Regions from separate parts of the Vibrio sp. QJM3NY_35 genome, predicted to be linked through region 2. Evidence: predicted binding sites of a transcription regulator. Region 2 holds the regulator's gene; each other region holds the start of a gene.

Region 1 (10,218 bases), 500 kb from region 2:
TAATGGATGCACTTCGTTATAACGGACAAGTGTTAGGTCGTGAGTTCCCAATCGTGATGGGCGATGGTGAGTTCTATGTTCGCGTTGTGTGCCCGGAGCAAGACAGTTTGCACCCGCGTAATCATTCAGACTTTGTGAAAGTGTGTTTTGATCGCTTGTCTAACGCGAGCCTACTAGCGCCTAAAATGCGTTTGCTAGGTCGAGATCTGAACTCAGAAGAAGTGGCAGAAGATGAGACGCCAAGCTGGCAGGTGTTATACACGACATTCGTGCATACCTGTTCGCCGCTGCGCAGTGGCGATAGTTTGCTGCCAATCCCTTTGTATCGCAATCCACCTACCTTCAATGGCGACCATAAAGCCGTATTGAAATGGCAGACAGAATGGCAAGCCTGTGATGAAGTGCAAATGGGTGGGGGTTGTCGCGCTGAACATGCAACGCTAACCGAGATCAGTGACACTAAGAGTGTGCTGTTTAAACGCGGTTGGGGTCTAAGAGGGCGCATTGAATATCTGACTAAGGTTCCAACCTACTACTACTTATACCGTGTCGGTGGGATCAGCCTGAAAGATGAAAAAGAGCGCAAATGCCCGCAATGTGGTGGTGAATGGCTGCTTGATGCACCAATCCACGATATTTTCTATTTCAAGTGTGATGATTGCCGATTGGTGTCAAACATCTCTTGGGATCACCTGAAGTAGTCTTTTTGTGGTTATTTAAGCGTCATGCTTTAGATATCGGAGCGCTATTTAGTGCTCCGATATTTTTTTCTTTTTATATTAAATGTTTAGCACCTTGTATCATCCCCGATGCCGTGACTTCGTTACCTGTCTTAGCTCGATCTTTATTACTCTCTTATCGTTACCCTTTTCCCCTTTAAATACGTACAGAACGTGATATTCAGCTCTTTCTGTAGCGCCAATATATTCATTGAAATAATCCAACACCCATCAACTTTCAGTTACTTCAATAGTTAGCCTGATCACAATAATCAATCAGTTCTCTTTCAATTTATATTCTGCTTAATATAAATGGGATCGATCCCATGGGAATGTTCCCATTTTTAAATAATAACCTGATTCTAGATCTGAAAGGAATGGACGATGAAACTGTTACCTATTGCTGCTGCACTCTCTACTGCTTTACTTACCCCTAATTTATACGCTGATGAAACCACGCCATTGGAGTTCAATGGTTACATGCGCGGAGGCGTTGGCCTGAGTAATGAAGGCGGCTCAAACAGCAAGTGGGAGGTGAGTAAAGTTGGCCGACTCGGCAACGAAAATGACCTGTATGGTGAGTTTGGCTTTAAGAAAGAGGTGTATGCTGAGGACGACGTTTCATTTTTAGTTGATTCCATGTTGTCGTACTGGCAAGGCCAAGATGAGAATGCCGCGGATAAAAGCGTGGATGTGGTGCAATTGAATGTTCAGGCGGTGGGGCTTTTTGAAGATAAGGACATTGGGATTTGGGCGGGTGAGCGCTACTACCAACGTCATGATGTGCACATCGTTGATAATTACTACTGGGATGTAAGTGGTATTGGTGCCGGCGTTGAACACATCAACCTAGGCCCTGGTAAATTATCGGTGGCTTTGATTCAAGACACGGTGACTGGCGATGTGTTTGATGGCAAAGAAACGACGGCCATGATTGCTGATATACGTTATGCAGGCATTCCATTGTGGAACAATGCGGATCTTGAGGTCGGTATTGATATGAACTTCGCCAATGAAAAGCAAGGTCAAACGGTGGATGCGGATGACAGCGTAATGCTAACGGCGAGCTTGAATCAAAACCTATCAGGCGGTTTCAACAAAACCATTCTGCAGGTTGCTAACTCTGGTTATGCCGAGCAGATGACGACTTTTGGCACGGGTAAAGGCATTGTTCGAGATGCAAACAACAATGACGCCGATGGCTTCCGTTTGATTAACTGGGGCGTGCTTGCGATTGGCGAGAATATTGAGTTTGGCCACACTGTGCGTTATGCCGCGTCAACCGGTGTGGGTGCTAATAATAGCGATGATGACTCTTTCAGTGCCGTCATTCGTCCGCTTTATAAGTGGGACAAACGCATGCGTACCATTCTTGAAATTGGTGGTTTTGTAGAAACGATTGATAACAAAGATGGGGCAGGTGGTAAATTCACCATCGCTCAGGCTTGGGTTCCACAAGTGGGTTTCTGGTCTCGTCCTGAATTCCGTATCTTCGCTACTTATTTAAATGATGCTGAAAACGACAATGCCTTCGGTGAAGGTAAAAACAGTGAAATGAGCGTTGGTATGCAAGTGGAAGCTTGGTGGTAAGTCGACCTTCCTGGTAAATCCTAACCAATAAAAAGGGGCTGACGTTATGTCAGCCCCTTCGGGTATCTATACAGTGCTGCAGTCTAGTTGATTACCAACCTTTAACTACGCCACCTTGGAAGATATCAGAAGCTGCGTTGTACACTTCTTCAGTTTGGTAAGCTTTAACGAAGTTTTGTACGTTTTCAGCGTTTAGGTTGTCTTCACGAGAAACGATTAGGTTTACGTAAGGAGAATCTTTGTCTTCAACGAATACGCCATCTTTTTGTGGAGTCAGGTTGATAGAGCTTGCGTAAGTTGTGTTGATGATAGATAGAGCAACATCATCAAGAGAACGTGGCAGTTGAGCTGCGTCTAGTTCAACAATCGTTAGGTTCTTAGGGTTACCAACGATGTCACGAACTGTTGCTAGAAGACCAGCACCTTCACGAAGCTCAAGAAGACCTTGTTGCTCAAGAAGAAGTAGAGAGCGACCTAGGTTTGTTGGGTCGTTTGGTACAGCAATACGAGCACCGTCTTGGATTTCGTCTACCGATTTCACTTCTTTAGAGTAACCCGCAATAGGGTAAACAAACGTGTTACCAGCGATAGTTAGCTTGTAGCCACGGTCAGCCACTTGCTGATCTAGGTACGGTGCGTGTTGGAATGCGTTGATGTCGATAGAACCATCATCTAGAGCTGCGTTTGGTGTTACGTAGTCTGTGAAAGTTACTAGCTCAACATCTAGGCCGTATTTCTCTTTCGCTACTTTAGCTGCCACTTCAGCAACTTGAGCTTCAGCACCTGCCATTACGCCAACTTTTACTTTAGAAGTATCCACTTCTTTATCACCACAACCTGCTAGAACTAGCGCGGAAGCTGCTGCTGCGATAGTTAGTAAACCTTTAAGGCTAAATTTCATAATAATCTCCTTTTAATAAATCTATTTAATTTGGTTCAGACGACTCTTGTCTTAGATAGTTTGCGTTTTAACGCTGAGTCTTTATCTGTGGTCAACGCGGCGAACTAATGAATCACCGATTGATTGAATAATTTGTACTAGCACAATCAACATCACTACCGTTACAGCCATGATGGTCACATCGTAACGGTGGAATCCGTAACGAATCGCGACATCACCTAGACCACCACCGCCTACAGTACCTGCCATTGCCGAGTAGCTCACCAGCGTCACTAGCGTAATCGTTACTGAGTTGATAATAGTCGGTAGTGCTTCTGGAAGCAGAACCTTATTGATGATTTGTGTTGGTGTTGCGCCCATCGATTGAGCTGCTTCTACTAGACCTGTTGGTACTTCAAGTAGTGCACTTTCGATAAGTCGAGCTACGAATGGGATAGCGCCAATTGTCAGTGGAACAATCGCTGCTGTTGTACCGATGAAGGTACCAATCAGCATCTTAGTCAGTGGGATAATCGCAACCATCAACACTAAGAAAGGCACTGAACGACCGACGTTCACAATCGCACCTAGAATCTTGTTTACTTTGGTGTTCTCTAACAGGCCACCTTTTTTAGTCGTGTGTAGAATCACGCCTAGTGGAATACCGACAGCGAAGCCTACAATGCCAGCGACAGCAACCATGTAAAGCGTTTCGCCTGTTGCGCCTAATAGAAGGTTACCGTTAAGGCTGATCCAGTCAGCAATCTCGTTGAAACTAAAGGACATAACCAAGTACCTCTACTTTTACATTGTTGTCGCGTAGGAATTGGATAGCAGCATTATCATCTGCTTCATTACCGAACAGCTCAGCGACCATCATGCCGAACTTTACACCGCCGGCGTAATCAAGGTCAGAGCTTAAGATGCTGACATCGATATTGAATTTGCGGGCAATCTGAGTCATCAGTGGAGCATCGACCGTAGCACCAGTAAACTCGAGGCGTACCAGCGGGTAGCTACTGTTTACGCGAGTCTCTTGCAAGCGTGCTTGGTAATCTTCAGGAATCGTCAGATCCAAAGTTGAGCGAATAAACTGATGTGCTAGCTCTGTCTTAGGGTGAGCAAAGATGTCACCGACTGTGCCTTTCTCTACCAATTCACCGCCGCCAATGATCGCGACTTCATGACAAATGCTTTTAACTACATCCATCTCGTGCGTAATAAGCAGGATGGTGATGTTCAGCTTGCGGTTGATTTCACGCAGTAGCTCAAGAATCGATTGAGTGGTCGCAGGATCCAATGCGCTGGTCGCTTCGTCACATAGCAGTACTTTCGGATCAGAGGCCAGTGCACGAGCAATCGCCACACGTTGCTTTTGACCGCCACTGAGGTTTGCTGGGTAGGTGTCACGCTTATCGGCAAGGCCAACCAGTTCAAGTAACTCACTTACTTTCGCTTCAATAATCGCTTTATCTTTACCAGCAAGTTCTAGAGGCAGTGCTACATTGTTAAATACAGTACGAGAAGACAGCAGGTTGAAGTGCTGGAATATCATGCCGATGTTACGGCGCGCTTCGCTAAGTTCTGATTTGCTGAGTTTTGTTAGGTCGATACCGTCAACAATCACTTCACCAGAGGTCGGAGCTTCCAACATATTTACACAACGGATTAGGGTACTTTTGCCTGCACCTGAAGAGCCGATGACTCCAAAGATTTGACCTTGAGGAATGTGGAGGTTGATATCAATTAAGGCATTGATTTCTTTAGTGCCTTGATAAAAAACCTTGTTGACTTGATTCACTTTAATCATAGAGAAACCCGTGCAGGTAGAACAGAATAATATGTCGATAGCTCGCTCGATTTACAGACGATGCTATGGTGTTCTATGATCTAAGTCAATAGATATTTTTACGTCTAGACGGCTAAACGTCGATTGTATGGCTAAGCTGGAAACAAATCGTTAACGAACGCAAAACTAAATAGATAGTGATGAAGCAAATAAAGCGTGTAATAATTAATGATTAATAGAGAGTTGATAGAGAAAAAAATTTTGTCTAAACCTGCTGTTTTTTTAGATCGTGATGGTGTGATTAACGTTGATCACGGCTACGTACATGATGAGCATGACTTTGAATACATCGACGGTGTGTTTGAAGCGGCGAAAGCGTTTAAAGATATGGGCTATTTATTGGTGCTAGTGACTAACCAGTCAGGCATTGCTCGTGGCATGTTTAGCGAAGACCGTTTTCTTTCTTTAACGCAGTGGATGGATTGGAACTTTGTTGATAATGGTGTCGAGCTCGATGGCATTTATTACTGTCCTCACCACGCTGAGCACGGCATTGGTGACTACAAGCAAGATTGTGAATGTCGTAAGCCAAAGCCAGGCATGTTCATTTCTGCTCGTGACTTTCTGAAGATTGATATGGCTAACTCTGTGATGATTGGCGATAAAGCTGAAGACATGATGGCAGCAGAAGCCGCAGGTGTTGGCACTAAAGTATTGGTAAGAACCGGTAAGCCAATCACTGAAAAGGGTGAAGCGCTAGCTAGTGTGGTACTTGATAGCATTAAAGATGTACCTGCTTTCTTAAAAGGCTAAGCGTTTATTTGTCACTAAGGTATTTACCTATCACTAGGCACTTACTTATCAATAAGGTTTTCCTAACCTGAGACTAAACTAAGTGTCATTGACTATATAAAGATGAGGAACGAAGTATGAAAGCTATGTTGGTAGCATCTCTATGTACGGTAGCATTGGTCGGGTGCTCTAAATCAGCAGCCCCTGATAGTGCAGCATCGGATAATCAATTCGTGACTTATCAATGTGAGTCTGACGTCTCGTTTGATGTGGCTTACCTTAGTAATGAAAAAGCAGTATTACGTTTACCTGATAACGAGTACCAATTGACTCAAGTACCGGCAGGTTCAGGAACCAAATACATCCTAGATGATGGCACTTCAGAGATGATTAACAGCATCACTTTGCGTACTAAAGGTGACGACGCACGCCTCGAACTTGGCCGTGTGGTCTATCGTAATTGCCAAAAGTAAGTCATAGTAAGAACTGCTATAATTTACAAACAGTTAAGTGAGGGAACCTACCCTCACTTTTTCTTCCCTTCCCTTTAACGTTAGACTTTTTATGAGCAAAAAACTTACTATTCTCGATATTGCTAAGCTGTCCGGTGTTGGTAAGTCAACCGTATCTCGCGTTCTGACCAATGATCCTAAAGTGAAACCTGAAACCCGTGAAAGGGTGGAAAGAGTAATTCAAGAGTCTGGGTACACGCCTTCAAAGTCTGCGCAATCGATGCGAGGTGGCAGCCAAAAAGTCATCGGCGTGATCATTTCTCGTTTAGACTCTCCCTCTGAAAACAAAGCCGTTAGCACCATGCTAGCTGAATTGTATCGAGCGGATTACGATGTGGTGATCATGGAAAGCCAACTCGACAGAGACAAAGCCAACGAGCACCTTCAGGTTCTTAAGCGTCGTAATGTGGATGGCATCATTGTGTTTGGCTTTACGGATTGTGATATTCCCGCAATCGAAGCGTGGGAGCACAAGGCCGTGGTTATTGCTCTGGATACCGAGAACGTAACGTCGATTAACTACGATAACCAACAGGTGATCAATAGTGCGTTAGCGCATCTGTCGGATCAAGGGATCTCAGATGTCGGCTTTATTGGTGTTGATCCTAGCGATAAATCAACCGGTGAGCTGCGTCTTAAGGCTTATCTCGATTGGTGCGAAAGCACTGGAGTGATTGCGAACTATCGTACTGGTCAGCTTCATCATGAAAGCGCTTATCAGCTGGTGGATGAGGTACTGACTCCTACAACTCAAGCACTTGTTTGTGCCAGTGACACATTGGCTCTTGGCGTGATCAAGCGTCTTCAAGAACTACAACGTGAAGATGTGGTCGTAACAGGCGTTGGTGGTAATGATCTTCTCTCTTTCTTGTTCCCTCGCGTCTTTAGCATTGACCCTGGCTACCAATCTGCAGGTAAGCTAGCGGCTAATCTATTGATCTCTCAGCTTTTAGGCAATTCAGAGATCTCTCATCACACCCAATCTCCAATTCTATAATCCACCCAATTAAGCGAAATCGAACCGCTTAGATTAAAATTAGAGTGTGATCTCTTTCAATTAATGGGACTGTTCCCATTTTAATTTATCATTCATGAGGGCATTATAATAACCGTAATTGGGAATGTTCCCATAAATCTAAGTCTTGAGTGGTTATCGCTGCATGGTTTAGATGAGTAATTGAATGAAACCAGGGTGGGGTAGTATGAGTAAGATAGCGAAGCAAGACGTTGCGCGTCTTATCGAGTTAGTCGGTGGCAAAGAAAATATTGCGAGTGTCAGCCATTGTCTGACTCGACTGCGTTTTGTATTGAACGATACAGAGCAAGCGAACAAAGCAGAACTAGAAAAGCTGAAACTGGTAAAAGGCTGCTTTACGAACGCAGGTCAATTCCAAGTCGTGATTGGCACAGAGGTTGATGAAGTGTACGCACTTCTGATTGAGCAAACGGGTAACGAGGCGTTATCAAAAGATGAGTCTAAGCTTGCTGCTCGTCAGAACATGAACTTCCTTGAACGTGGTATTTCCCATTTAGCCGAAATTTTCGTACCACTGCTGCCTGCCATCATAACTGGTGGTTTGATTCTTGGTTTCCGTAATGTGATTGGCGACATTCGCATGTTCGACGGCAAAACCCTCGTTGAAATCAGCCAATTCTGGGCAACCGTTCACTCTTTCTTATGGCTGATTGGCGAAGCGATTTTCTTCTTCTTACCGGTTGGTGTGTGTTGGGCGACGGTTAAGAAGCTTGGCGGAACCCCTATTTTGGGTATCACGCTCGGTGTGACCTTGGTTTCTCCGCAATTGATGAACGCTTACATGATAGGTAAATCGGTACCTGAAGTGTGGGACTTTGGTTTGTTCGTGATTGAGAAGGTTGGTTATCAGGCACAGGTGATCCCTGCGATGCTAGCGGGTGTGGCTCTGGCGTTCATTGAGACTAACCTTAAGCGTATTGTTCCTTCTTATCTGTACCTTGTTGTAGTGCCATTTGTCTCGATTATTTTGTCTGTGATTCTAGCGCACGCTTTCATTGGCCCATTTGGCCGTATGTTAGGCGATGGCGTGGCATTCGCGGCTAAAGCAGCAATGACGGGTGATTTTGCGATTCTTGGTTCAGTAGTATTTGGCTTCCTATACGCACCTTTGGTTATTACAGGTATTCACCACACAACCAACGCAGTAGACCTACAACTGATGCAAGACTTAGGCGGCACGCCAATCTGGCCTTTGATTGCGCTATCAAATATCGCACAAGCTTCAGCGGTTGTCGGCATCATCATCTTAAGCAAACGCGAAGGTGAACGAGATATCTCGGTTCCAGCTGCAATCTCTGCCTATTTAGGTGTGACGGAGCCAGCGATGTACGGCATTAACCTTAAATACAAATTCCCAATGCTGAGCGCAATGATCGGCAGTGCCGCAGCGGCTGCAATCTGTGGTAGTGCAGGTGTGATGGCGAATGGTATCGGTGTTGGTGGCTTGCCGGGCATCTTATCGATTCAACCGCAATATTGGTCTGTTTACTTAATCGCGATGCTGGTGGCGATTGTACTACCCGTCACGTTAACACTGTTCTTCTATAAACGAGCACAGATGAAAGGCGAGCTAGAAACCGCCAACGCGTAATGCATTAAATAAGCGATGACTCAAAAGTGAGCCATCGCTTTTTCTCTTAGTTATAGCTTTTTCTTTTAGTTATAACGGCTATTCGACCATGATTCACATGGTGATTTTTATTTTATATTTTCTGGTAAGTGAGTGTTAGAGATGGCGATGACTGAGCATGATGAAAGTTGGTGGAAAACCGCAACCATCTATCAAATCTACCCAAAGAGCTTTTGTGATAGTGGCAGTAAAGGTACTGGCGATATCAAAGGGATCATTTCAAAACTGGATTATCTTAAACACTTGAGTGTGGATGCAATTTGGTTAACCCCAGTTTACGCATCCCCAATGATCGATAACGGCTACGATATTTCAGATTACTACGCGATTAACCCGCAATTCGGCACCATGGAAGACTTCGATCTATTGCTGGCTGAAGCGCACCAACGTGGTATCCGTATCGTGATGGATATCGTGGTAAACCACACCTCAACAGAACATGCATGGTTTCAGTCGGCATTGGGTGACAAAAACAGCCCATACCGCGACTACTACATATGGAAAGATCCTGTAAACGGCCAAGCACCAACCAACTGGCAGTCTAAGTTCGGTGGTAATGCATGGGAGATGGATGAGGCGACGGGTCAGTATTTCCTACACCTATTCGCGAAAGAGCAGGCCGACCTTAACTGGGAGAACCCGGTTGTACGCGAAGAAGTGAAAGATGTCATCAGCTTCTGGGCTGAGAAGGGCGTTGATGGCTTCCGCTTGGATGTGATCAACCTAATTTCGAAACAGCAAGACTTTCCCAATGATGATATCGGTGATGGTCGTCGTTTTTACACTGATGGCCCACGAGTGCACGAATACCTGAAAGAGATCAGCGAAGCGGTATTCCAGAAATACGGCAGCGTGACAGTAGGCGAGATGTCTTCAACGACACTCGAGCATTGCCAGCAATACTCAAACATTGATAACAGCGAACTATCGATGGTGTTTAACTTCCACCACCTTAAAGTCGATTACACCAATGGTGAGAAGTGGACTAATGCACCATTTGATTTCTTACAGCTCAAGTCGGTCTTCAATCATTGGCAAACAGGCTTGAACGGCAAGGGTTGGGGCGCACTATTTTGGTGTAACCACGACCAACCGCGAGTGGTGAGCCGTTTAGGTGATGATCAGCAGTATCGTGTTGAGTCGGCCAAGATGCTGGCTGCGTCTGTACATATGATGCAAGGCACGCCTTATATTTATCAAGGCGAAGAGATTGGCATGACTAACCCAGGTTACACCGAGATCAGTCAATATCGTGATGTCGAGAGCACCA
Region 2 (10,218 bases):
GACACAGATGTCGCCCGCAATGTTCAGCGACTTTTCTGCGATTTCACGCGCATCTAAATCAGTATTTTCTAATAGTGCAGTAGCTGCTGCTTGAGCGAAGTTACCACCCGAACCGATCGCAATCAGGTCGTTCTCTGGTTGAACTACGTCACCGTTACCAGTGATGATCAGTGAAGCGGTCTCATCCGCTACTGCTAACAGTGCTTCTAACTTACGCAGAGCACGGTCGCTACGCCAATCCTTCGCTAGCTCAACGGCAGCTTTGGTTAGGTGACCTTGGTGCATTTGCAGCTTGCTTTCAAATTTTTCGAATAGCGTGAAAGCATCAGCGGTACCGCCAGCAAAACCTGCCAGTACTTTGTTGTTGTATAGGCGACGTACTTTACGGGCATTGCCCTTCATTACAGTGTTGCCTAGAGATACTTGTCCATCACCCGCGATGACGACTTTATTATTACGACGTACAGATACAATGGTAGTCACGAGTAGGGCCTCTTAATATTTCTTATCTTTGGGTATAAAAAGTATATGAGGATGGCGCTCGGATAATTCAAGGAAGGGTGAGTGATGTCGTGCAAACTTATCGGCGGAAGTTGTAAGGAAATTTGGTTAAAGGGGAGGGGATAAAAGAAAACCTCCACAGTGGGAGGCTTTCGGTGTTTGGTTTTCGGCTTTTACGAAGACAGAGACTGCCGCTGAATCTAAATTACTCGGTGTCTTTCCAAATAGCACAAGGTTCGATTTTCGCTCGTTGCAGCTTATGGCGATCTCGCTCTGCATCACGCTTCAACTTGTATGGACCTAGAACCACACGGTACCAGCTACTGCCATCTTTCTTGCGGATCTCACTCGAGATACCTTGGAAGGCAATATCCAACTTACGAGCTTCTGCCTGCGACGAGGTTTTGTAAGCGCCACACTGCATGATGTAAGGGATCTTCGAGATCTCTTGCTCTTTGGCTTTCACTTCGATTTCGCGGCTTGGCAGCGTTTCAACGTAGTCCCATTTCTCTTCAGGAGGCGGCGGAATCACTTTCGCTGGTTTTGGCTTAGGTTTTGGTTTGGTTACCACAGGAGCAGGTGCTGGCGGCTCAGGATCATTACTCAATAGGTAAAGTCCGTAACCAAAACCACCGGCAAGGAGGATCGCCAAAAAACCACTGCGCCAAGGTTTACGGCGAGGGGCTTGTTTTTTGGTCGGTTTTTTCGTACCACGACCGCGCTTTACATAATCTCTATTAGCCACAAGACAATTCAATAGTTGCTGATTCTGCCCTCATGGTAATCCAGATTGCGCGAGGATAATAGTGCAGAAATGGAAGCGGCACATCAAAATGTGCCGCAGATTTGTAAGGGTATTTTTGAAGGTTACATTCGAGGTGGTGCTGTACTGCCTCGAACCACTAATTTAGCTTCAAGTAGACGCGAACCTGCTTGCACATCGTTGCCTTTCAGTAGATCAAGCATCATCAACATCGCTTGGCGTCCAATCTCATAACGAGGCTGAGAAATGGTAGTTAGCGGTGGATCGCAGTATTGAGCGAATTGGATGTCATCAAAGCCGACAATCGATAGGTCTTGAGGAACGCGTAAGCCCAGCTTCTTCGCTTCTTGAATCGCGCCAATGGCCATCGCGTCGTTATGACAGAAGATAGCTGTAGGCTGTTCAGGAAGTGCCAACAATTGACGAACCGCTTGAGCACCGGCTTCAAAAGTAAAGTCGCCGACAGTGCTATAGGCAGGGTTCATTGATACTCCAGCGCGACGCAGCGCTTGTTGATAGCCTTGTTGGCGGAACTTACACAGCGTTGCCGATACTGGCCCTGATATTTGAGCGATACGCTTATGACCTAACTGAGCTAGGTAGTTCACGGCTTCAAATGCAGAGGTCAGGTTATCGATGTGTACGGTAGGAAGTTCAAGTTCAGGGGCAAACTCACACGCCATCACCATTGGTGGTAAGTTCTTTTGTTCAGACTTACTGACGTCAAATGGATGGTCAGTGCCAAGCAATAGCATACCGTCAGCTTGTTTGGTGAAAACTAAGTTAACAAACGAAGACTCACGCTTCTTTTGTTGGCCGCTATCACCCAGTAAGACAAGGTAGTCATTTTCTACTGCGGCATCTTCGATACCACGAATGATCTCGGCGAAATAAGGGTCACAGATATCAGGAACGATAGTGATGATGGTTTTTGATTCGTTGCGACGTAAGTTTCTAGCTAATGTATTGGGTGAGTATCCAGCTTCAAGTACTGCTGTTTCCACTCGTTTGCGAGTCGAAACTGAGACTTTCTCAGGGTTCATCAATGCACGTGATACCGTGGCTGTTGAGACGCCTGCTAGCTGGGCAACATCCTTCATTGTCGCCATAAATTAAACCCTCTTTTAAGTTCCTTTGCCGCCTAAGTATCTAAGGCGTGAATAATAAATGTAATCGAATATATATTATGAAAGTGTTGCTAACACTTTTTTTATTGCAATATTTTATTCGTTTAATCCGTGTAAAGTTACGGCTAGATTAACAAAAATCACATGACTAGTGTGAAGTTGCTCACGAGAAATATGAAATATTTGTGAACAAACTTATCATTAGTTTTAACCCAAGTGGGTTTAACTCAAATCTTGCGGCTCAATATCGAGTGACCAGCGAACTTTTTTCGCAGCAGGTAACATATTGATGGCCGGCTTGGCACTCATTAATAGCTTCTGCATTAACGAGCGCGTCTGAGTTTGTAAGATTAACTGCCAGCGCGATTTGCCTGCACGTTTTGCTAACGGAGCCGGGGTTGGCCCTAACACCATGCAATATTGATCAAACAACGGATGTGATTCCAATGTGTGACGAACCTGACGCAAGAACTCTTCCACCAAGCGGGTGTCATTGGCTTCTGCTCTAAACAGCGTCATAAAGGTATAAGGCGGTAACATTGCCTGCTTACGTTCTGCCAGCGCCGTCTGAGCAAAATGGTTGTAGTCTTTGTGTAGCAAGGCTTGCAGCAACCCATGTTCTGGGTGGTGGGTTTGTAAGATCACCTCACCGGGTTTGCTTGATCGTCCTGCGCGTCCCGCTACTTGGATGAATAGCTGGGCAAGACGTTCAGACGCACGGAAGTCACTACTATATAAAGAGCCATCCACATCCAATAACGCCACAAGTGTCACGTCAGGGAAATGGTGACCCTTAGCAAGCATCTGCGTGCCGATAAGAATTTGGAATTCACCCTTACGAATCGACTCGAGCGCGCTTTCTAAGCTGCCTTTACGGCGGGTGCTGTCGCGGTCAATACGAATGGTTTTGTATTCCGGGAATAGTTGACCAAGTTGAGCTTCTAACTGCTCGGTCCCGACACCCACTGTCACTAAGTTTGCAGATCCACAGCCTTGGCAATTGTGCACGATATGCTGCTGAGAACCACAGTGGTGGCAGCGCATCTCATTGCTGTATTGGTGATAGGTGTAGTAAGCATCGCAACGTTTACATTCGGCTGTCCAACCACAATCGTGACACATTAATGCCGGAGAAAACCCTCGACGATTGAGGAACAGCATCACTTGGTTGCCAGCTTTGAGGTGTCTTTGCATCTCTGCAATTAACGACGCAGACAAACCACTTTCTAGATATTCACCTTTAACATCCAACACCTTATTGGTGGTCGGCAGTGCGACACCCGCACGTGAAGTCAGGGTGAGATAACTGTATTTGCCGATCTGAGCGTTGTGCAGCGTCTCAAAGGCTGGAGTCGCCGAGCCTAACACAACCGGGATCTGCGCTTTATGAGCACGCATGATCGCCACATCACGAGCGTGGTAGCGCAGGCTGTCTTGCTGTTTATAAGAAGCATCGTGCTCTTCGTCGACAATGATAATGCCTAGATCAGCAAACGGCGTGAACAGAGCTGAACGGGTACCAATCACGATGCCCGCTATTTTATCGCGTGCCGATAACCAAGCATTCAGTCGCTCAGAATCGTTTAAACCCGAGTGGATAACCTCAACAGGCACATTAAAGCGTCGCTTAAAGCGGTTAATCGTTTGAGGGGTGAGGCCAATCTCAGGCACGAGTACTAACGCTTGTTTACCTTGATCGAGAATCGGTTTAATCATATTCAGGTAAACCTCGGTCTTACCTGAGCCAGTGACGCCTTCTAACAGGAAACAACCAAAGTCGGTTTGGCTATTTACGGTCGCAATCGCGATGGCTTGTTCAGCATTGAGCTTAGGTTTGTCTTGGTCGTTTTCAAGATCGACTGGCCACGGCTGACGCTTCGGCTTTTTCTCTACCGATTCAATCCAGCCTTTCTCTTCTAGTGTCTTGAGTACGGCGCTGCCAACTTCTTCATCAATGAACTCTTGATGGGGAACGGGGCCTTGCTCAAGCATATGCATCACTTTGGCTTGCTTGACCGCGCGACCAAAACCTTGCATTAACTGATCTTTGCCTGATGGCGTTAACTGCCACTCAACCAGCGTCGCGAAGTCGGCGGCTTTGCCTTTTCTTAGAGCGCTCGGAAGGGCGTTAGCAAAGGTTTCGCCAAGGGGGTACTGATAAAACTGACTGCACCACATTAACAGTGAATAGACAGATTCCGGCCAAACAGGCTGATTGTCTAATAAGGCTTTAATGGGTTTGAGCTTGTCTAGCTCGAATTCAGATTCGTTAACCAGAGCCGTGACAATGCCGGTTAAGGTTTGTCGTCCAAAAGGCACAGAGACTCGTCCACCAATAATCGGAAATAGGTGGCTTGGAATCTTGTAATCGAACTGCTTGTCGAGTGGAACAGGCAGTGCCACGCGGGCAATCATTGGACGCATAAAGGGACGGCTTTATCTGAGTTGACGAGAGCGAACAGTCTAAAGGATAAGGCGGTTAAATTCGAGGAGCAGTTTGAATGAGAGAGGGCAAGCTAACGCATGGAGGCAGCTTCATCCCCAAATTTCAATCAACGCTTCTGCTTAAAAAGGAAATAAAGACACAATTGGTGAAAAATGTATCAAATCAGTTGATCCTGCCTTATAGATTCATTACTATACTGCGCCTTAAAGGTATGGCTTCGTCACTCTTTTGTGCGAATGCGGTGTCTTTATTTCTTTTTTAAACTACGTGTGGTGTGCGGCTTAGAATCGTATAGCGACACGGCCTACTTGAGGTTATCCCATGAAAGCTGGAATCCACCCAGAATACAAAGCAGTTACTGCTACTTGTTCTTGCGGCAACACATTTGAGTTCAACTCAACGCTAGCAAAAGAATCAATCCACCTAGACGTATGTGACAAATGTCACCCGTTCTACACTGGTAAGCAACGTATCGTAGATACTGGCGGCCGTGTTGATCGCTTCAACAAGCGTTTCGGTGCTCTTTCTAGCAAGAAGTAATTCTCGCTATTTAGACATAAAAAGGACACTTCGGTGTCCTTTTTTGTTGCCTGCAATTTGTAAAATTACTGACTTCCATTCAAGTATCCATCTCACCTAACGATAAGTTGCCTCTTTATTCTATTGCAGGGCAGTTCCTTGCTTATCATTCACCACTAAAATTCCGCACGAAAGTTCAACAAGCGATAGTAATTTCAACTGCTCACTGGTCTTATTAGTAGTGAAATCTCGTTTTTTAATGAGACAGAGGCTTCAACCACCTAGGAACTTTGAAGTACATCCATTAACATGAACAAGATCCCCCAAATAATAATATCCTAGGAACCTACACCTATGTCTGAAGACAGCAGCCAAGCTCAATCCTCTCAAGAATTATCACCTCAAGAACAATTCCGTCAGCAAGCTCTTGATTATCATGAGTTCCCGATTCCAGGCAAAATTGCCGTAGAACTGACGAAGCCTGCAAACTCTACAGAAGACCTAGCACTTGCATACAGCCCAGGCGTGGCTGAGCCTGTTCGCGAGATCGCACAGAACGTTGATAACGTCTATAAGTACACAGGTAAAGGCAACATGGTTGCTGTTATCTCTAACGGTACAGCGATTCTTGGCCTAGGTAACCTTGGTCCTATTGCTTCTAAACCAGTAATGGAAGGTAAAGCGCTCCTGTTTAAGCGTTTTGCTGGTTTAGATTCTATCGATATTGAAGTGAAACACCGCACAATCGATGAGTTCGTTGATACGGTTGCGAATATCGCAGATACATTCGGCGGTATTAACCTAGAAGACATCAAAGCACCAGACTGTTTTGAGATTGAACGTCGCCTGATTGAACGTTGTGATGTGCCGGTATTCCACGATGACCAACACGGTACAGCGATTGTAACGGCAGCGGGTATGCTGAACGCGATCGAGCTTCAAGGTAAGAAACTTGAAGAGTGTAAGATCGTTTGTTTAGGTGCTGGCGCAGCGGCGGTTGCTTGTATGGAACTACTGATTAAGTGTGGCGCTCAGCGTGAAAAAATCTACATGCTTGACCGTAAAGGTGTGATTCACACTCGTCGTGATGACCTAAATGAATACAAAGAGCTGTTCGCAAATAACACTGACAAGCGAACGCTTGAAGATGTTATCGAAGGCGCTGACCTATTCTTGGGTGTATCGGGTCCTAACCTACTGCCTGCTGAAGCACTAACGTTGATGGCTGATAAGCCTGTTGTGTTTGCATGTTCAAACCCAGATCCAGAGATCAAGCCTGAGCTTGCACACGAAGTTCGTTCTGACCTAATCATGGGTACAGGCCGCAGTGATTACCCTAACCAAGTAAACAACGTACTTTGTTTCCCATTCATTTTCCGTGGTGCACTAGACGTGCGTGCGAGCGAAATCAATGATGAAATGAAGCTAGCAGCGGTTAAAGCGATTCGTGAACTGGCGAAAGAAGAAGTTCCAGCTGAAGTACTAGCAGCTGCGGGCGAGACTGCACTGGAGTTCGGTAAGGGTTACATCATTCCTAAGCCAATGGACCCACGTCTACTTCCTCGCGTAGCACGAGCAGTTGCGGAAGCGGCTGTTGAATCTGGCGTAGCTCGTATCGAGATGCCTGCTAACTATATGGCTTAATAGCTGTTGCTCTATTGAGCCAAAAAGAATAATAAAAAACCGACTCATCTGGAGTCGGTTTTTTTATGTCTATCATTCACCGCGCAATCATAAAAAGCTATGCGCGATGTGATAAATAAGGTTCAGCTAGAGCGAATCAATAATGAAGGCAGTGACTGAGTTGTTTTTATTCTTCGTCAAACGCTTCGAACTCGATACCCATCTCTGTCATCAGCTTTTTCACTTCAGCAGGAATATCGTCTGGGCGGTCTTTACGAAGGTCTTCATCCGTTGGTAGTGGTTGGCCTGTGTACGCATGTAGAAAGGCTTCGCACAGTAGCTCACTGTTTGTTGCATGGCGTAGGTTATTAATCTGGCGGCGAGTACGCTCGTCAGTAAGAACCTTTAACACTTTTAGAGGGATAGAAACTGTAATTTTCTTTACTTGTTCGCTTTTCTTTCCATGCTCAGCATATGGGCTTATGTATTCACCATTCCAGTCGGCCATTGCGTACCTTCATCACTTTAGTTGTTAGAATAAATTAATAGTGGTGATTTTAGCGGGATTTACTGCCATAAGCAAAGACATATAGACGTCTAGAAGTGTTGACGTCTCACGTTTATGAAAGTAAAGTGAATAACATATATCTAACACAGCCGCAAAATGCCGACAAGCAGCTGTGATTCTCAGACGCAAAACTTGTAAGGAAGCACCTATGAGCAGCCGGAAGCCAGCAACAATCGCAGTACGTACTGGTATCGAGTCAGACACGCAATACCATGCCGTTGTCCCACCCATTTATCTTTCGACTAACTATGGGTTTCCCGCTTTTGGTGAAGTGCCAAAGTACGATTACACCCGTTCTGGTAACCCAAACCGCGGTTTATTAGAGACGGCACTGTTTGAGCTTGAATCAGGCAAAGGCGCGGTTGTGACTAACTGCGGTACTTCGGCGCTTAACTTATGGGTTTCGGCTTTCTTAGGCGGCGATGATCTTATTATTGCACCGCACGACTGCTACGGCGGTACGTACCGTCTGTTTAACACTCGCTCGCTAAAAGGTGACTTCAAAGTTCTGTTCGTTGATCAATCGGATCAAGCCGCGCTGGATGCGGCGATCGCGCTTAAGCCAAAGTTGATCTTAATCGAAACACCATCGAATCCACTGGTTCGTGTGGTTGATATTGCAGAAACTTGCCGTAAAGCGAAAGAGGTTGGTGCTCTGGTTGCTGTCGACAACACGTTTTTGACTCCTGTGTTCCAAAAGCCTTTAGAACTGGGTGCGGATTTTGTTATCCACTCAACCACTAAGTACATCAACGGACACTCGGACGTTATTGGTGGCGTTGTCGTCACGAAAACGGAAGAGCACGCTGAAGAGCTAGCATGGTGGGGCAACTGTATTGGTGCGACCGGCACACCATTTGATAGCTACATGACTCTACGTGGTATTCGTACGCTAGGTGCGCGTATGCGAGTTCACGAAGAAAGCTCACGTGAAATTCTGGCATCTCTGCAGCAACAAGATTTAGTAGGCACTATTTACCACCCAAGTCTTCCTGAACACCCAGGTCATGATATTGCGAAGAAACAGCAGTCTGGCTTTGGTTCAATGCTCAGCTTTGAGTTTTCGGGCTCATTCGAGGCGCTTAAATACTTTGTTGATAAGTTAGAGCTGTTTTCTTTGGCAGAATCATTGGGCGGCGTTGAAAGCCTGATTTGTCACCCTGCGTCTATGACTCACCGCGCGATGGGCGAAGAAGCATTAGCAGAAGCGGGTGTTTCTCAGCAACTACTGCGTCTATCTGTTGGCCTTGAAGATGCAGAAGACCTAATCGATGACCTCAAGCAAGCGTTTGAAAAGACACAGCGCTTTATCGCTGAAGGGGAGGGTTAATAATGGCAACCTTTCGCCAGCTACATAAATTTGGTGGCAGCAGTTTAGCGAATCCTGAATGTTACCAACGCGTGGTCAACATTCTTAGAGAATACTCATCAGCATCTGATTTGGTGGTGGTATCGGCAGCAGGCAAAACAACCAACCGTTTAATTGAATTTGTTGAAGCGCTCGACAAAGATGGTCGTATTGCCCATGAATGCCTACAAGCACTTCGTCAGTTCCAACTCGATCTGATTGAAGCACTGCTTGAGGGTGAATCAGCCGCACAACTTACTGCAACCATTCAACAAGAATTTACCGCTTTGGGTGAGCTAACGGCTCCCTTGAGCGAAGCACAAAAAGCAAAAGTGCTTGGACACGGTGAGGTTTGGTCTTCACGTCTACTCGCGGCTTTGTTGTGCCAACATGATTTACAAGCCGTTGCTCAAGATGCGCGTGCTTTTTTACGTGCAGAAGTGGGCGCTCAGCCTGAAGTCGACCGCGCACGTTCTTACCCTCTGATTAAAGAAGCTCTGGCGCAGCATGCACATTGCCGCGTGGTGATTACGGGCTTTATGGCTCAGAACTGCGAGGGTGAAACCGTACTGCTTGGTCGCAACGGTTCGGATTACTCAGCGACCGTGATTGGTGCTTTGGCTGAAGTTGAACGCGTGACGATTTGGAGTGATGTGGCGGGCGTTTACAGCGCTGACCCTCGTCTGGTTTCAGATGCGTGTCTATTGCCTCTACTTCGCCTTGATGAAGCCAGCGAATTGGCTCGTCTTGCCGCTCCAGTGCTTCACAGCCGAACACTACAGCCTGTGGCTCAAAGTGCTATGGATTTAAGCTTACGCTGCAGCTATCAGCCAGAAGCGGGCTCTACACAGATCGAGCGTGTATTGGCATCGGGTCGTGGCGCAAAAATTATTACCTCTTTGGATGAAGTGCTTATCGTGCAACTGACCTTTGGTCACGGCCATGATTTCGACCGTCTAGAGAGTGAAGTGCTTGAAGGGCTTAAGCGTGCTCAACTTGAGCCGCTTGCTTATGAGCTTGAACCGGATCAACACTGTTTGCGTCTTGCCTACACAGAAGAGATCGCTGGTGGTGCATTAGAATATCTCCAAGACCATGCGATTGAAGCTGAGATTAAGCTAAAAGAAGGTTTCTCTCTGATTGCTGCAGTGGGTGCGGGTGTGACTAAGAACCCGAACCATTGCTACGGTTTCTACCAGCAGCTTAAGAGCTCTCCGGTTGAGTTCATCTCAGAAGCGAACTCAGGCTTAAGCTTGGTGGCTGTGATTCGTAAGAGTGAAACATCAAGTCTAGTGAAAGGCATTCATTCTCAACTGTTCCAAG
Region 3 (10,218 bases), 190 kb from region 2:
AAGTTACTTTACCGTCTTTTACTGGTACGTTTAGGTCAGCACGGATAAATACGCGTTTACCTGCAAGTTCCAGGTCAGTCATCTTGATCACAGACATGATTTGTCCTCTCAAATTTAAATAAATATAAAGTTTTGGAAACTCAGCAACCCTGCTAAGCCTATAAATTATTCAACTGGTAATTCTTTCACTACTAATAATATGTGGACTCTTAGTATTTATTTCAAGCTAAAAAATAAATAATCCGCACATTTGCTTCTAGGTCTTACTTCTTGCCTTCAGAAGCTTGCATTGCAAGAACCGTATCCAGCATTCGGTTCGCAAAGCCCCATTCATTATCACACCACACTAGCATTTTAACTAAGTGGCCGTTGCTCACTCGCGTTTGTGAACCATCAACGATTGCGCTATGGGGATCGTGATTAAAGTCGATGGAAACGAGCGGCGCTTCAGTATAGTCAACTATATTGTGTAATGTACACTGGGATGCATTAACAATGGTTTGATTTACGTCATTAACTTTCACATTTGCATTAATTGTGACACTTAAATCCATCGCTGTTACGTTTACCGTCGGCACACGCACAGATATAGCTTCAAATTTGTTGGAAAATTTCGGGAAGATTCTTTCAATACCTTTATGCAACTTGGTATCGACAGGAATGATCGATTGGCTTGCTGCTCGAGTACGACGCAAGTCGCTGTGATACGCATCGATAACTTGTTGATCATTCATTGAAGAGTGAATAGTCGTAATCGTACCGGACTCGATGCCAAAGGCGTCATCAAGAACCTTAATGATAGGGACAATACAGTTGGTGGTGCATGAACCATTGGAAACGATTCGGTGGTCAGCTTCGATGGTGTCGTGATTCACACCATAGATAATGGTGTTATCGAGGTCATTGGCACCAGGGTGAGAAAACAGTACCTTTTTCACGCCAGCAGCGATGTGCGCGAGGCCGTCATCTCGGCAACCATAAACACCGGTACAGTCGAGAACAACATCCACCTCAAGGTCACGCCAAGGCAACAGATCAATATCAGCAAGATGTAAGATACGAATGGTATCAAACTCACCCTTGTCTTCAGCACCAATGCCATGATGGACATAAATGTGCTCTTGATCGTTAGAGATTTTCTTACCGAAGCGGCCGTGACTGGTGTCGTACTGCAATAGGTGAGCCATAGCGTCAGGCTGAGCAAGCTCATTGACAGCTACTACTTTGATTTGTTGGCTTTTGCCACTTTCATAGACAGCGCGTAATACATTACGCCCTATTCGTCCAAATCCATTTATCGCGACTTTTAGCATAGTTCCGTACATCTAACCAAAATTTCGTGCAACAGATGATAACTGAATCCTGCCCAAAAGGCATTACTTGAATAACTCAGCTTGTTCATGACAGATTGATCTGTTGCTTATAGAGATGAGTCTAGGAGAAACAAATCCCAGAGACAAAAAACCGAGCTCAGCGCTCGGTTTTTTTATTCATTTCATTGTTAGCACTAAGCTAGCAATCAATGATTAAGCAAGAAGCTCTTTCGCGGTGTTTACTACGTTTTCAGTCGTAAAGCCGAACATCTTGAATAGTTCGCCTGCTGGTGCAGATTCGCCGAACGTTGTCATACCGATGATCTTGCCACCAAAACCAACGTACTTGTACCAGAAGTCAGCGATGCCAGCTTCTACTGCGATACGTGCAGTTACGTCAGATGGAAGTACAGACTCACGGTATTCAGCATCTTGCTTGTCGAACGCGTCAGTTGCAGGCATAGATACTACGCGTACTGCTTTACCTTCAGCGGTTAGTTGTGCAGCAGCTTCAACTGCAAGCTCAACTTCAGAACCAGTTGCAATGATGATTAGCTCTGGCTTACCAGCACAATCTTTCAGGATGTAACCACCCTTAGCGATGTTAGCTACTTGCTCAGCGTTACGATCTTGTTGTGCAAGGTTTTGACGAGAGAAAATTAAAGATGAAGGACCATCTTTACGCTCAATAGCCAGTTTCCAAGCAACTGCTGATTCAACTTGGTCACATGGGCGCCATGTGCTCATGTTTGGCGTCAGACGTAGAGAAGCGATCTGCTCAACCGGTTGGTGAGTAGGACCATCTTCGCCTAGGCCGATAGAGTCGTGCGTGTAAACTTGGATGTTCTGAACTTTCATTAGAGCAGCCATACGCATTGCGTTACGCGCGTATTCCATGAACATTAGGAACGTTGCGCCGTATGGTACGAAACCACCGTGCAGAGCGATACCGTTCATGATAGCCGTCATACCGAATTCACGTACACCGTAGTGGATGTAGTTACCAGTGAAGTCAGTTGCTTCAAGAGACTTAGAACCAGACCACATAGTTAGGTTAGAAGGCGCAAGGTCAGCAGAGCCGCCCATGAATTCTGGAAGCATTTGACCAAACGCTTCTAGTGCGTTTTGAGATGCTTTACGTGAAGCGATGTTTGCTGGGTTAGCTTGAAGATCAGCAATGATTGCGTTTGCTTTCTCTTCCCACTCAGCAGGAAGCTCGCCGTTAGTACGACGTTTGAATTCTGCTGCTAGCTCAGGGTAAGCCGCTGCGTATGCGTCAAATTTAGCATTCCACGCTGCTTCTTTCGCTGCGCCTGCTTCTTTTGCATTCCACTCAGCTGCGATATCCGCTGGGATTTCGAAAGGACCGTGTTCCCAACCCAGTGCAGCTTTAGTTGCTGTGATTTCATCAGCGCCTAGTGGAGCACCGTGACAGTCGTGCGTACCTGCTTTGTTTGGAGAACCAAAACCGATGATAGTTTTAGTACAGATAAGAGTTGGACGAGGGTCTGCTTTAGCCGCTTCAATCGCTGCATTGATAGCGTCAGAGTCGTGACCATCTACCGCTGGGATTACATGCCAGCCGTAAGCTTCAAAACGCTTAGGTGTATCGTCAGAGAACCAACCTTCAACTTCACCATCGATAGAGATACCGTTGTCATCCCAGAAAGCAACCAGCTTACCAAGACCAAGCGTACCTGCTAGAGAACATGCTTCGTGTGAGATACCTTCCATCAGACAGCCATCACCCATGAATGCATAAGTGTAGTGGTCTACGATGTCGTGGCCTTCTTTGTTGAACTGAGCAGCAAGCGCTTTCTCAGCCATTGCCATACCAACAGCGTTAGTGATGCCTTGACCTAGAGGACCAGTCGTTGTCTCGATACCAGGAGCGTAACCGTACTCAGGGTGACCTGGAGTCTTAGAGTGCAGTTGACGGAAGTTTTTCAGGTCTTCAATTGAAAGCTCGTAACCTGCAAGGTGAAGCAGAGAGTAAATCAACATTGAACCATGGCCGTTAGACAAGATAAAACGGTCGCGGTCAGCCCACTCTGGGTTTGCTGGGTTGTGGTTCAAGTGGCCACGCCAAAGAACTTCAGCGATGTCAGCCATACCCATAGGTGCGCCTGGGTGGCCTGAATTTGCTTGTTGAACACCGTCCATGCTAAGTGCGCGGATTGCATTGGCTAGATCTTTACGAGAAGGCATGTCTGCTCCTGAGTACATAAGCGATTTAAAAAAGAGATAATTGCTAAAGTTTTCATTTTTATTAGCGCGGGTATTCTCTCAAACGACTATTGCGACTGCAAACGTTTTACTGGCATTTTAACGGTCATTTTTCGCAATTTTCGAACATTTACATCACTTGGCAGTGGCTTATCTCAATCGATACGCAAACGATTAGTTATGACATATCATAAAAAAGAGCTTGTAATTCGACCGTTGGAATTTAGAATAGCCGTCTAGATGTAGAAACACCTACAAAATATACTGTATTTAATGGCGGCGCTTCCTAGCTTGCGACGCCATAAACTATTTACACCAAAAACTAAAAGTGGAGCTCTCATGGCTAAGCACCTATTCACTTCTGAATCTGTTTCAGAAGGCCATCCAGATAAAATTGCAGACCAAATCTCTGATGCTGTTCTTGATGCCATCTTGGAACAAGATCCAAAAGCACGTGTTGCTTGTGAGACTTACGTTAAAACCGGCATGGTTATGGTTGGCGGTGAAGTAACAACGTCTGCATGGGTTGATATCGAAGAAATCACTCGTGAAACAGTTCGTGAAATTGGTTACGTTCATTCTGATATGGGCTTTGACGCAGACTCTTGTGCTGTACTAAACACAATTGGTAAGCAGTCTCCAGACATCAACCAAGGTGTTGATAAAGCCGATCCTAAAGATCAAGGCGCAGGCGACCAAGGTATCATGTTTGGTTACGCGACTAACGAAACACCAATCCTAATGCCAGCTCCAATTACTTACTCTCACCTTCTTGTTAAGAAGCAAGCTGAAGTACGTAAGAGCGGCAAGCTTGACTTCCTTCGTCCAGATGCGAAATCTCAAGTTACGTTCCAATACGACCAAGGTAAGATTGTTGGTATCGACGCAGTTGTTCTTTCAACTCAACACTGTGATTCAGTAACAACACCTGACCTACGTGAAGCGGTAATGGAAGAGATCATCAAGCCAGTACTTCCTGCTGAGTGGATCAATAAAGACACTAACTTTTTCATCAACCCAACCGGCCGTTTCGTAATCGGTGGCCCAATGGGTGACTGTGGTCTAACAGGTCGTAAGATCATCGTTGATACCTACGGCGGCGCAGCTCGTCACGGTGGCGGTGCATTCTCTGGTAAAGATCCATCAAAAGTTGACCGTTCTGCAGCTTACGCAGCGCGTTACGTTGCGAAAAACATCGTTGCTGCTGGCATGGCTGACCGTTGTGAGATTCAACTGTCTTACGCTATCGGTGTTGCGGATCCAACATCTATCATGGTTGAAACGTTTGGTACTGAGAAAGTAGCTCACGAAATCATCATTGAAGCAGTTCGTCAAAACTTCGACCTACGTCCATACGGTCTTCAAGAAATGCTGAACCTTCTTCAGCCTATCTACAAAAAGACGGCTGCATACGGTCACTTCGGTCGCGAAGAGTTCCCTTGGGAAGCGACGGACAAAGCAGCAATCCTTGCGGACTTCGCTGGCCTAAAATAATTTAGCCACTGCGATTTGTTTCTTTAAAGCCCTTACTTCTTAGTAAGGGCTTTATTTTTATGTACTTACCAAACCTTCCCCTGCTAGAACACCCTGTCCAAGTCTTCTTTACCGTTAACCACTTAGTATAAAAATCCGCTGATAATTTGTGTTTTCTAGCACTACTGACAATAGTTAAGGTAACTCCTAGGCGATCAAGCTCACATTTAACTCAAATTAATTCAGTCTGATAACGCTCGTTAAATGTACGCAAGAACAATAACTGGGATGACAAAGAGCAGTTTAGCTCAACACCATAACGCTCTCGTAAGCGATACTTCAGAGCCTTGTGGAATTATAACTAGGACGTTATTTAACTAGGGGGATCTATGCCTCGTACCGTGCACCCATCCGAACTACACGATAAGAAACACAAGGTCAGCGATCAGGATTACGCTCGCACCATTCCTTGTAACCAAGTAAGCATATCCGCCCCATTCCACTGGTTATCGCTTGCACTGCATGACTTAGTGAAAATGCCAATAATCAGCGCGTTTTACGGATTGTGTTTCATGGCTGCGGCCATCGCCATCGTGCAACTAGTCCAATGGCAAGGAACACACCTAGTCGTCATGCCAAGCTTGATAGTCTATATGTTGATAGGACCCTTTCTTGCTCTAGGCCTATATGACGCAAGCTGGGAAAGAGAGAAAGGACATTCCCCAAGTTTGTTCCACTCAATGAAAGCAATTACTCGCAACTCCACCCACCAATGGGCCTTTGCGATTGTGTTAATGGTTGCAATGATCTTTTGGGTGCGGATTGCTGCGTTATTGCATGCGCTCTACCCTTCCGTACAAGGAGCACCATTAAGCGAGTTTGCACCATTCCTGATTACGGGTTCAGTGATTGGGTTGGTTATCGCTAGCCTGATATTTAGCATCTCAGCATTTTCGATTCCATTAATGATGGAAAGACGTGTAGATGTAATGAGTGCCATTTTTACTAGCTTCAACGCTGTTAAATCAAACATCCCTGCGATGGTCGTTTGGGCTGGTATCATTGGTACAGGTATCTTAGTCGGCTTCGCGACCTACGGTGTCGGTATGATTGTAACGATGCCATTACTTGGTTACGGAACATGGCATGCTTACCACGAAGTCATCAAAAAGAAACATCACGCTTAAATCGTTTCACGATCGATGAGCAATGTTATGATGAGGCCTTAGCTTAAACGCTGAGGCTTTTTTTTGGAGTTAACAACGCTTGTCTTACACCCCGCAACAACATCGAGTAAATAAGAAACTGGGCGAATGCCTAGCTATTGCTAATCAACACTTTTCTCGTGAATTTCCATGCCCAACCGTCACTTACAAGTTAAGAGGAAAGGCAGCGGGAAAAGCCTACCTCCAGTTAAACGAGATAAAACTCAACCAAGTACTATTCAGCGAAAATGAAGACGCCTTTATTAGCGAAGTCGTGCCTCATGAACTCGCACATCTGATCACACATCAGGTCTTCGGACGAGTTAGGCCCCACGGGAATGAGTGGAAATACGTGATGGAAAAGGTATTCAATGTACCGGCCAGAACCACCCACAGCTTGGAGATCACCTCAGTTCAGGGAAAAACCTTTGAGTACCGCTGTGATTGCACTACTTATCCCCTGTCGATTAGAAGACACAACAAAGTCATCCGTAACCAATCAACGTATCGTTGCCAACAATGTCAGCAAACCTTAGCTTTTACCGGCCTTCAATTGAGCTAAGTCTTAATCTCACAAGGTAACGCGAATAAATGTAATAGAGAGAACTAACATTTGAGTGCTAGACTGTTGTTTATCATACTTTCATCAGTCTTTTTCCATGCAAAAAACCACTCAAAAAGCATTTGGCCTATCGGTGCCTTTCTACTTATCAATAGTATTTGGCCTACTGGTAACTCAAAGCGTTTTCGCCGCTCCACCAAGTTCCTTCTCCAAAGCAAAAAAAGAAGCCGTGAAGATTTATCTCGATCACCCGACTTCATTTTATTGTGGTTGTGACATTACTTGGAAAGACAAAAAGAAAGGTATCCCCGACCTCGATGGCTGTGGCTATCAAGTCCGAAAACAACAAAAGCGGGCGAGTCGAATTGAGTGGGAACACGTGGTTCCAGCTTGGCAATTTGGCCACCAGCGTCAGTGTTGGCAAGATGGTGGGCGCAAGAACTGCACTCGCAATGACAAAATATTCAAATCCATGGAAGCCGACCTTCACAACCTAACTCCGGCCATTGGCGAGGTTAACGGTGATCGCTCCAACTACAACTTCAGTCAGTGGAATGGCATGGATGGTGTCAGCTATGGTCAGTGTGAAATGCAGGTCAACTTCAAGCAGCGTAAAGTTATGCCGCCAGACAGAGCAAAAGGCTCTATCGCACGTACTTATCTTTACATGAGCCAAGAGTATGGTTTCAAACTATCTAAGCAACAAACCAACCTAATGATGGCGTGGAACAAGCAATTTCCTGTCGACAAGTGGGAATGTACTCGTGATGAGCGAATCTATGCCATCCAAGGTCATCACAACCCATTTGTTTACCCTGCTTGTAAATAACGTCGCTCGTACAATCAACATTCCTAACTATCTCAAACAAGAGTTTCAGAATTGCCCCTGAAACTCTTGCTCTACCCTTGTTTTTTCGACTAAAAGCATCCATGTTAGGCAGAGACAAAATACCCAAATGAACATATTTATAGGTTTACCAGCATGAGAATCCCTCGTATCCATCACCCAGAACGCATTCATCAGTTAGGTTCACTCGCTTTAGGCGAAGATGCCGCGGGTCATGTTGGTCGTGTCCTCCGCATGAAAGAAGGCCAAGATGTTCTTCTATTTGATGGCAGTGGCGCTGAATTCCCTGCGACGATAGCTGAAGTATCAAAGAAGAATGTCACCGTTAATGTTACTGAACGCATCGAGCGCAGCAGCGAATCTCCATTAGACTTACATTTAGGCCAGGTGATTTCACGTGGCGACAAAATGGAGTTCACGATTCAGAAATCGGTAGAGCTTGGTGTGAACACCATTACCCCTCTAATTTCAGAGCGCTGCGGCGTTAAGCTTGATACAAAACGCTTCGAGAAAAAACTCGCACAGTGGCAAAAGATTGCTATCGCGGCGTGTGAACAGTGTGGTCGTAATACCGTTCCTGTGATTCGCCCAATCATGCAGCTTGAAGAGTGGTGTAGCGAACCAAGTGAAGCGTTAAAGCTAAACCTGCACCCTCGTGCAAAATACTCAATTAATACTCTTCCAGAACCCATCAGTAAGGTGCGCCTATTGATTGGCCCTGAAGGTGGACTGTCCGCTGAAGAAATAGGCATGACAGAACAATATAAATTTGAAGAGACGCTACTCGGCCCACGTGTACTTCGTACCGAGACAGCAGCTCTAACTGCAATTACTGCCTTACAAGTCCGTTTTGGCGATCTAGGCTAGGAGAAAAAAATGATCAAACTTGGCATCGTAATGGATCCAATTTCATCCATTAACATCAAAAAAGACTCTAGCTTTGCCATGATGCTTGAAGCTCAGCGTCGTGGTTACGAAATCCATTACATGGAAATGGACGACCTACACTTAGATCAAGGCGTAGCCATTGCTGACACTAAGGTTGTAGAACTAAAAGAAGATCCAAACGGTTGGTATGAATTCAAGTCAGAACAGACTATCGCGCTATCTGATTTAGATGCAGTATTAATGCGTAAAGATCCTCCGTTTGATACTGAGTACATTTACGCGACTTACATTCTTGAGCGTGCTGAAGAGAACGGCGCACTGATCGTAAATAAACCACAAAGCCTTCGCGACTGTAACGAGAAGTTGTTCACGGCTTGGTTCCCAGAACTAACACCGACAACCATCGTGACTCGTAAAGCGGAAAAGATTAAAGAATTCCGCGAGAAGCACGGTGATGTGATCCTTAAACCACTTGATGGGATGGGTGGTGCGTCAATCTTCCGCGTGAAGGAAGGCGATCCAAACGTATCGGTGATCATTGAAACGCTGACTAACCACGGTCAAAACTACGCAATGGCACAGACTTTTGTTCCTGACATCAGCAACGGTGACAAGCGTATTCTTGTGGTTGACGGTGAGCCAATGCCTTACTGCCTAGCTCGTATTCCAGCGAAAGGGGAAACACGCGGCAACCTAGCAGCCGGCGGTACGGGTGAAGCTCGTCCGTTGAGTGAAACAGACTGGGCTATCGCACGAGCGGTTGCACCAGCACTAAAAGAAAAAGGCTTAATCTTTGTAGGACTTGACGTTATCGGTGACAAGCTGACAGAAATTAACGTAACTAGCCCTACTTGTATCCGTGAAATTGAAGCTGCTTTTGATATTTCGGTAACAGGTAAATTAATGGACGCAATCGAGCGTCGCGTTAACGCTAAATAGCCTAAACTAAAGAAAGCCTTAGCTATTCGCAAACGGCACAGAATCAATGAGCGGCTTCACGCCGCTCTTTTTCCTTTACTGGGAACACACTGGCAGGAGGCTCTATGAATTTAACGAACCACTTTCTGGTTGCTATGCCCGGAATGAAAGACCCTTACTTTCAAAATTCGGTAATTTACCTTTGTGAGCACAACGACGAAGGTGCGATGGGCTTGATGATCAACGCCCCTATCGATGTCACTGTCGGCAGCATGCTTAAACAAGTTGAGGTTGATTCTGAGCAGCCGAAATCCAACCAAGCAAGTCTTGATAAGCCAGTATTGAACGGTGGACCGGTCGCAGAAGACCGTGGGTTTATTTTACACAAACCTAAAGGCAGTTATCAATCCAGCATCAACATGACAGACCAAATCTCGGTGACGACCTCAAAAGATATCTTGATGGTGCTGGGCACAGAAGATGAGCCGATGAATTATTTAGTCGCACTTGGGTATGCAGGGTGGGAACCGGGACAACTGGAAAACGAACTGACCGAGAACTCATGGTTAACCGTTGAAGCCGATCCGAAGGTCATCTTCGATACACCGATTTCTGACCGCTGGAAAGTCGCCGTGCAGATGTTAGGCATTAATGCGGCTCAGCTTTCAGCAGACGCTGGTCACGCCTAGTTCAGATCAGCGAAATAAAATAAACAGACACTCTCAAACACAGATAAATTTGGAAACCCCATGTCACGAACAATTATGGCATTTGACTACGGTACAA

What was found. Region 2 encodes MetJ, which represses methionine synthesis genes. Its sites were predicted from a motif close to TTAGACNTNTANANGTCTAA; they were not measured.
Region 1: metN (methionine ABC transporter ATP-binding protein MetN) is a predicted target of MetJ. The motif match lies at 5,096-5,115, and genes of this name have one in related genera.
Region 3: metK (methionine adenosyltransferase) is a predicted target of MetJ. The motif match lies at 3,768-3,787, and genes of this name have one in related genera.

The regions. Positions count from the first base shown of each region.
Region 1 covers NZ_CM173507.1:2,622,539-2,632,756, reverse strand. Annotated here, with positions in the region: gene AC3CH3_RS11805 (Zn-ribbon-containing protein) at 1-701, shown strand, start outside; gene AC3CH3_RS11800 (carbohydrate porin) at 1,104-2,309, shown strand; gene AC3CH3_RS11795 (MetQ/NlpA family lipoprotein) at 2,401-3,210, opposite strand; gene AC3CH3_RS11790 (methionine ABC transporter permease) at 3,292-3,975, opposite strand; gene metN (methionine ABC transporter ATP-binding protein MetN) at 3,965-4,999, opposite strand; gene gmhB (D-glycero-beta-D-manno-heptose 1,7-bisphosphate 7-phosphatase) at 5,207-5,791, shown strand; gene AC3CH3_RS11775 (MliC family protein) at 5,908-6,243, shown strand; gene treR (trehalose operon repressor TreR) at 6,335-7,279, shown strand; gene treB (PTS trehalose transporter subunit IIBC) at 7,485-8,909, shown strand; gene treC (alpha,alpha-phosphotrehalase) at 9,051-10,218, shown strand, end outside.
Region 2 covers NZ_CM173507.1:3,122,434-3,132,651, reverse strand. Annotated here, with positions in the region: gene hslV (ATP-dependent protease subunit HslV) at 1-483, opposite strand, end outside; gene AC3CH3_RS14225 (SPOR domain-containing protein) at 707-1,246, opposite strand; gene cytR (DNA-binding transcriptional regulator CytR) at 1,369-2,373, opposite strand; gene priA (primosomal protein N') at 2,614-4,815, opposite strand; gene rpmE (50S ribosomal protein L31) at 5,159-5,377, shown strand; gene AC3CH3_RS14205 (malic enzyme-like NAD(P)-binding protein) at 5,711-7,000, shown strand; gene metJ (met regulon transcriptional regulator MetJ) at 7,167-7,487, opposite strand; gene AC3CH3_RS14195 (O-succinylhomoserine (thiol)-lyase) at 7,696-8,877, shown strand; gene AC3CH3_RS14190 (bifunctional aspartate kinase/homoserine dehydrogenase II) at 8,880-10,218, shown strand, end outside.
Region 3 covers NZ_CM173507.1:2,933,065-2,943,282, forward strand. Annotated here, with positions in the region: gene AC3CH3_RS13145 (phosphoglycerate kinase) at 1-97, opposite strand, end outside; gene epd (erythrose-4-phosphate dehydrogenase) at 264-1,313, opposite strand; gene tkt (transketolase) at 1,527-3,521, opposite strand; gene metK (methionine adenosyltransferase) at 3,879-5,033, shown strand; gene AC3CH3_RS13165 (DUF2189 domain-containing protein) at 5,402-6,199, shown strand; gene AC3CH3_RS13170 (SprT family zinc-dependent metalloprotease) at 6,279-6,779, shown strand; gene AC3CH3_RS13175 (endonuclease) at 6,877-7,608, shown strand; gene rsmE (16S rRNA (uracil(1498)-N(3))-methyltransferase) at 7,762-8,493, shown strand; gene gshB (glutathione synthase) at 8,503-9,453, shown strand; gene AC3CH3_RS13190 (YqgE/AlgH family protein) at 9,558-10,121, shown strand; gene ruvX (Holliday junction resolvase RuvX) at 10,182-10,218, shown strand, end outside.